DNA from 2 places in the Streptomyces sp. NPDC053432 genome. Region 1 is predicted to be linked to the other one. Evidence: predicted binding sites of a transcription regulator. Region 1 holds the regulator's gene; the other holds the start of a gene.
What was found. Region 1 encodes HrcA, which represses chaperone genes, less so after heat shock. Its sites were predicted from a motif close to TTNGCACTCNGNNNNNCNGAGTGCNAA; they were not measured.

Region 1 (3,406 bases):
GTACCGGGCCGGATGTCGATCTCCTCCATGCCGTCGAGGGTCTCCAGCGGGCACTTGGTGCCCAGGGCCGCCGCCGTCATGGGGATGGTCACCGTGCAGTGCAGGTCGTCCCCGCGCCGCTGGAACGTCGGGTGCGACAGCTCGTGGATCTCCACGTACAGGTCGCCGGCGGGGCCGCCGCCGGGGCCGACCTCGCCCTCGCCCGCGAGCTGGATCCGGGTGCCGTTCTCGACACCGGCCGGGATCTTGACCGTGAGGCTGCGGCGGGAGCGGACCCGGCCGTCGCCCGCGCACTCGTGGCAGGGGGTCGGGACGACGGTGCCGAAGCCCTGGCACTGCGGGCAGGGGCGCGAGGTCATGACCTGGCCGAGGAAGGACCGGGTGACCTGCGAGACCTCACCGCGGCCGCGGCACATGTCACAGGTCTGCGCCGAGGTGCCGGGGGCGGCGCCCTCGCCGGAGCAGGTGGTGCAGACGACGGCCGTGTCGACCTGGATGTCCTTGGTCGTCCCGAAGGCCGCCTCGTCCAGCTCCAGGTCCAGGCGGATCATGGCGTCCTGGCCGCGGCGGGTACGCGAGCGCGGGCCGCGCTGCGAGGACTGGCCGAAGAAGGCGTCCATGATGTCGGAGAAGTTGCCGAAGCCGCCCGCCCCGAAGCCGCCCGCGCCGCCGCCGCCCGAGGAGGACAGCGGGTCGCCGCCGAGGTCGTAGACCTGCTTCTTCTGCGGGTCCGACAGCACCTCGTAGGCCGCGTTGATCTCCTTGAAACGCTCCTGCGTCTTGGGATCGGGGTTCACGTCCGGGTGCAGCTCGCGCGCGAGCCGCCGGAATGCCTTCTTGATCTCATCCTGGGATGCGTCGCGGCGTACGCCGAGAGTGGCGTAGTAGTCCGTGGCCACTTACGACTCCGCCAGGATCTGTCCGACGTAACGTGCCACTGCGCGTACCGCTCCCATCGTTCCGGGGTAATCCATGCGGGTCGGTCCGACCACGCCGAGCTTGGCGACCGTTTCGCCGCCCGAACCGTAACCGACCGAGACGACGGACGTGGAGTTCAGTCCCTCGTAGGCATTCTCATGCCCGATCCGTACGGCCATCCCCGACTCATTGGCCTCGCCGAGCAGCTTGAGGAGCACGACCTGCTCCTCCAGCGCTTCGAGCACCGGCCTGATCGTCAGGGGAAAATCATGTCCGAAGCGGGTGAGATTGGCGGTGCCGCCGATCATCAGCCGTTCCTCGGCTTCCTCGACCAGGGTTTCGAGGAGCGTCGCGAGCACGGTGGACACCGTGGCGCGGTCGTCGGCCTCGAAGGATTCGGGGAGGTCCTGGACGAGCGGGGGCACGTCGGTGAACCGACGGCCGACGACGCGGCTGTTGAGCCGGGCCCGCAGATCGGAGAGCGAGGTCTCCCCGAAGGGGGTCTGGCAGTCGATCAGCCTCTGTTCGACGCGCCCGGTGTCCGTGATCAGTACGAGCATCAGGCGCGCGGGGGCGAGCGAGAGCAGCTCCACGTGCCGGACGGTCGACCGGGTCAGACTCGGGTACTGGACGACGGCGACCTGCCGGGTGAGCTGTGCGAGCAGCCGCACGGTGCGGCCGACCACGTCGTCGAGGTCGACGGCGCCGTCGAGGAAGTTCTGGATGGCGCGCCGCTCGGGCGTCGACAGCGGTTTGACCCCCGCCAGCTTGTCGACGAAGAGGCGGTAGCCCTTGTCGGTGGGGATCCGGCCGGCGCTGGTGTGGGGCTGGGCGATGTAGCCCTCTTCCTCCAGCACGGCCATGTCGTTGCGCACGGTGGCAGGCGAGACGCCGAGTCGGTGCCGCTCGGTGAGCGCCTTGGAGCCGACCGGCTCCTCCGTCCCGACGTAGTCCTGGACGATGGCGCGCAGCACTTCGAGTCTGCGTTCGCTGAGCATCGCGCACACCTCCGGCTGTGGTCCGTTGCCCTGTCGTTGGCACTCTGGGCGTTCGAGTGCCAGAGACCCCCGCTCAGTGTACGGCCGGGTAGTAAGGCCCTGGCAAGGGAGGCCCGCCAGGGTACCGTCGCGGCATGGACGTACGTTGGGAAGAGGCGGGCTGGGAACGGCTGACCGGGCGGACCGGCCGCAGACGGCTTCCGGTGTGGGACTGCACCGTGGGACTGGTGGTTGGCGACGATTCCGTGCTCCTCGTCGACTCCGGTTCGTGCCTGCGCGAGGGTGCTCAGGTGCGTGCGGAGGCCGAGCGTCTCACCGGCCGTCGAGTGACCCATATCGCATTCACGCACGGCCATTTCGATCACGTCCTGGGCGGGGCGGCCTTCTCCGGTGCCGAGGTGTACGGGGCGGTCGGCCTGGACGCGCTGCTCGCCACGGGCCGCGAGGAGCTGCGCGACGACGCGGTGCGGCACGGTCTGGCGGAGGCGGAGGCCGCGGAGGCGGCCGACCTGCTGGTGGTGCCGAAGCACCTCGTGTCGGGCGAGTGGACGCTGGAACTGGGCGGGGTTCAGGTGCTGCTGGCCAACGTGGGTCCGGGGCACACCCGGCACGATCTGGCGGCCTTCGTGCCGGGCGACCGGGAGACGGTGTTCTGCGGGGACCTGGTGGAGGAGTCGGGCGAGCCGTCGGCGGGCCCGGACGCGACGCCGGGGCAGTGGCCCGCGGCGCTGGACCGGCTGCTGTCGCTGGGCGGGCAGGACGCGCTGTATGTGCCGGGCCACGGGGCGGTGGTCGACGCGGCTTTCGTCGCCGCGCAGCGCGCCGCGCTGGCGGGCCGTTTCGGCGTGTCATAGCCAAGATCACCACGGCTCCCCTACCCTCGGCCGGATGCGCGAGTACTCCCCCGATCTGACTCCCCAGTGGAAGCGCCCGAAGGCCGTGCCGGAGGTGGCGGCGGAACCGGACCTGGTGGTCGAGGTGGCCGGTACGGACTTCTGCGGCGCGGTGGTGGCCTGCGAGGCGGGCACGGTGACGCTGGAGGACCGCTTCGGCAAGCGGCGGGTGTTCCCGCTGGAGCCGCGGGGCTTCCTGCTGGACGGCGCCGTGGTGACCCTGACCCGCCCCCCGCGCGCCCCCGCCGCGCCCTCCCGTACGGCTTCCGGCTCGATCGCCGTCCCGGGCGCCCGGGCCCGGGTCGCGCGGGCCGGACGGATCTACGTGGAGGGCCGCCACGACGCGGAACTCGTCGAGAAGGTCTGGGGCGACGACCTGCGCATCGAGGGCGTGGTGGTGGAGTACCTGGAGGGCATCGACGACCTCCGGGCCGTCGTCGCCGACTTCGCGCCGGGCCCCGACGCCCGCCTGGGCGTCCTGGTCGACCACCTGGTGCCCGGCTCGAAGGAGTCCCGCATCGCGGCCTCGGTGACCTCCGAGGACGTCCTGATCGTGGGCCATCCGTACATCGACGTCTGGCAGGCGGTGAAACCGTC
Region 2 (3,406 bases), on a different contig from region 1:
GCCCGTGACGCCGCCCGCCACCACGAAGACCTGGAGGGCCAGCGCCGAGGCCAGGCCCACCGCGAGGAGCTTGCCGAACGGGTCGCGGGCGCCGAGGGCCATCCGCAGGCCGCGTTGTACGAGGAGTGCGTAGAGGAGCAGTACGGCCATGACTCCGGCCAGGCCGAGCTCCTCGCCGACCGTGGTGAGGATGAAGTCGCTGCGGCCGGCGAAGCCGATGAGGTCCGGGTGGCCCATGCCGAGCCCCGTGCCGGTGATGCCGCCCGTGCCGAAGCTGAAGAGGGCCTGCGCCGACTGGTCCGAGGTGACACCGGGCGGGCGCACCTCCCAGTAGTACGACAGCGGGTTGAGCCATGCCGCCACGCGGGCCTTCACATGCGGTTCGGTCGAGCCGACGACGAAGGCGCCCGCGGCCGCCATGAGCAGGCCGCAGACGATCCAGCTGGTGCGCTCCGTCGCCACGTAGAGCATCACCACGAAGACCCCGAAGAAGATCAGCGAGGTGCCCAGGTCGCGCTCGAAGACCAGGACCAGCATCGAGATGATCCACACCGTGATGATCGGGCCGAGCTGCCGCATGGGCGGCAGGCGGACGCCGAGGAACTTGCGGCCCGTCAGGGCCAGCGAGTCGCGGTGGATGACCAGGTAGCCGGCGAAGAAGACCGCGATCATGATCTTCACGAACTCGCCCGGCTGGAGCGAGAAGCCGAAGAGTTTGATCCAGCGCTTGGCGCCGTAGGTGTCGGCGCCGAAGAACGCCGGTGCGATCAGCAGCACCAGTGAGACGGCCATCGTGATGTAGATGAAGCGCTGCAGCAGGCGGTGGTCGCGCAGCAGGGCGAGGACCAGGAGGCAGGCGGCGACGCCCACCACCGTCCAGAGGAGCTGCCCGGGCGCGTTCGCGTCCGATTTCCACCGGTCGATGTACCCCTGGTCGAGACGGTGCAGCAGGACCAGGCCGAGCCCGGTGAGCAGCATGGCGAGCGGGAGGATCAGCGGATCCGCGTAGGCCGCGAACCGGCGCACGCCCAGGTGCCCCACCAGGGACAGCAGGGTCAGGCTGATCGTGAAGCCCGCCAGGTTGGGCGGCAGCTCGTCGTTCATGGCGAGGCCGGCGGCGGCATGGCCGAAGACCGCCGTGGCGACGACGAAGAACAGGAGCAGTGCCTCGGTGCGGCGCCGGGCGCCGGCCGAGGTCAGGGGTTTCAGCCCGCGCACGGGATGCCGCCGACGTCCTTCGGGGCGGGGGAGGGCGGCGGGGGTGACGCCTCACCGGAATCGTTCGGTCCGATCTGAGCCGCATTGAGGCGCTTTATCTTCATGTCGTCTATGACGTTTATGTCCTCCCGGTGGTTCCTCGGCCCCCGAAGCCCCCACCGCGCCGGGACAGGGCCGCCGCTGCCGCTCGGGCCGGGTGGACCAGAGCCAGCGCGCCGGCGGTGGCCGGGCCGAGCCAGACCAGGAGGGTGCGCCGTACGGCCGTATCCGCGCCCGGGCCGCTGACGGCCGCCGGTACCGGGCCGGCCGGCGGGGCCTCGAACGCGGTGTCGACCTCGACCGCCGTGAGGGTGAACGAGCCGTCGGCCGCCGTGAAGCTCCCCGTGCAGGTCAGAGCCCGCTCGCCCGCCTGGTACGGGGCCTCCCGGCAGCGTTCCGCGCGGAACGTGCCCGCCACCCCCGTCAGCTGGATCGCCAGCCGTGGCGCGGCGCTCGACAGGAGGTAGAACCCGGCCGCCAGACAGACGGCGACCGGGATCGCCCGCCGCCACCGCCCCGCAGGCGCCCCGCCCGGACCCGGTCTGGTCATGGTGCGAGCGTAATGATCCCGAACGTGCGTACGCTCGCGTTTCAGGGCTTCGCGGGCCGGATCGCGCAACGCCGTACGGCCAGAATTGGCACTCCGCTTGACCGAGTGCTAATCGCCGGAATAGTCTCGCACCTGGCACTCGCCCCGGGTGAGTGCCAACACAGCGACAGGCAGATCCGGCACCCGCGACGACGGATCGACCTGGTCGCCACCTCAGACAGTTAACCCCGGATCTCCGAAGGGGGAGGTCGGATCGTGACGACCGCCAGCTCCAAGGTTGCCATCAAGCCGCTTGAGGACCGCATCGTGGTCCAGCCGCTCGACGCCGAGCAGACCACGGCCTCCGGCCTGGTCATCCCGGACACCGCGAAGGAGAAGCCCCAGGAGGGCGTTGTCCTCGCCGTGGGCCCGGGTCGCTTCGAGGACGGCCAGCGTCTCCCGCTGGACGTCAACGTCGGCGACATCGTGCTGTACAGCAAGTACGGCGGCACCGAAGTGAAGTACAGCGGCGAGGAGTACCTCGTCCTCTCGGCCCGCGACGTGCTCGCGATCGTCGAGAAGTAATTCGCTTCTCCAGTACTGCTTTGAGCTGCGCCCCTGGTCACCCCGCTGATTGCCGGGCGGCGAGGGGCGCAGTTCGTTAAACCCGAGTTTTCGAGAGGGCTGAACCGCTCCCATGGCGAAGATCCTGAAGTTCGACGAGGACGCCCGTCGCGCCCTCGAGCGCGGCGTCAACAAGCTTGCCGACACGGTCAAGGTGACGATCGGCCCCAAGGGCCGCAACGTCGTCATCGACAAGAAGTTCGGCGCGCCCACCATCACCAACGACGGTGTCACCATCGCTCGTGAGGTCGAGCTGGACGACCCGTACGAGAACCTGGGCGCCCAGCTCGTGAAGGAGGTGGCGACCAAGACCAACGACATCGCGGGTGACGGCACCACCACCGCCACCGTGCTGGCCCAGGCGCTGGTCCGCGAGGGCCTGCGCAACGTCGCCGCCGGCGCTTCCCCGGCCGCCCTGAAGAAGGGCATCGACGCCGCGGTCAAGGCCGTGTCCGAGGAGCTCCTCGCGACCGCCCGCCCGATCGAGGACAAGTCCGACATCGCCGCCGTGGCCGCGCTCTCCGCGCAGGACCAGCAGGTCGGCGAGCTCATCGCCGAGGCGATGGACAAGGTCGGCAAGGACGGTGTCATCACCGTCGAGGAGTCCAACACCTTCGGCCTGGAGCTGGAGTTCACCGAGGGCATGGCCTTCGACAAGGGCTACCTCTCGCCGTACATGGTCTCCGACCAGGAGCGTATGGAGGCCGTCCTCGACGACCCGTACATCCTGATCAACCAGGGCAAGATCTCGTCCATCCAGGACCTGCTGCCGCTGCTGGAGAAGGTCATCCAGGCGGGTGGCTCCAAGCCGCTGCTGATCATCGCCGAGGACGTCGAGGGCGAGGCGCTCTCCACCCTCGTCGTCAACAAGATCCGTGGCACCTTCAACGCCGTGGCCGTCAAGGCCCCCGGCTTCGGTGACCGCCGCAAGGCGATGCTCCAGGACATGGCCACCCTCACCGGTGCCACCGTCATCGCCGAGGAGGTCGGCCTCAA

Region 2: a site for HrcA is predicted at 1,893-1,919, ahead of groES (co-chaperone GroES). Genes of this name have one in related genera too.

The regions. Positions count from the first base shown of each region.
Region 1 covers NZ_JBVJKF010000010.1:179,328-182,733, reverse strand. Annotated here, with positions in the region: gene dnaJ (molecular chaperone DnaJ) at 1-899, opposite strand, end outside; gene hrcA (heat-inducible transcriptional repressor HrcA) at 900-1,916, opposite strand; gene ACZ6Y1_RS18890 (MBL fold metallo-hydrolase) at 2,051-2,770, shown strand; gene ACZ6Y1_RS18885 (DUF3097 domain-containing protein) at 2,805-3,406, shown strand, end outside.
Region 2 covers NZ_JBVJKF010000014.1:204,082-207,487, reverse strand. Annotated here, with positions in the region: gene ACZ6Y1_RS23700 (FtsW/RodA/SpoVE family cell cycle protein) at 1-1,218, opposite strand, end outside; gene ACZ6Y1_RS23695 (hypothetical protein) at 1,337-1,807, opposite strand; gene groES (co-chaperone GroES) at 2,063-2,371, shown strand; gene groL (chaperonin GroEL) at 2,484-3,406, shown strand, end outside.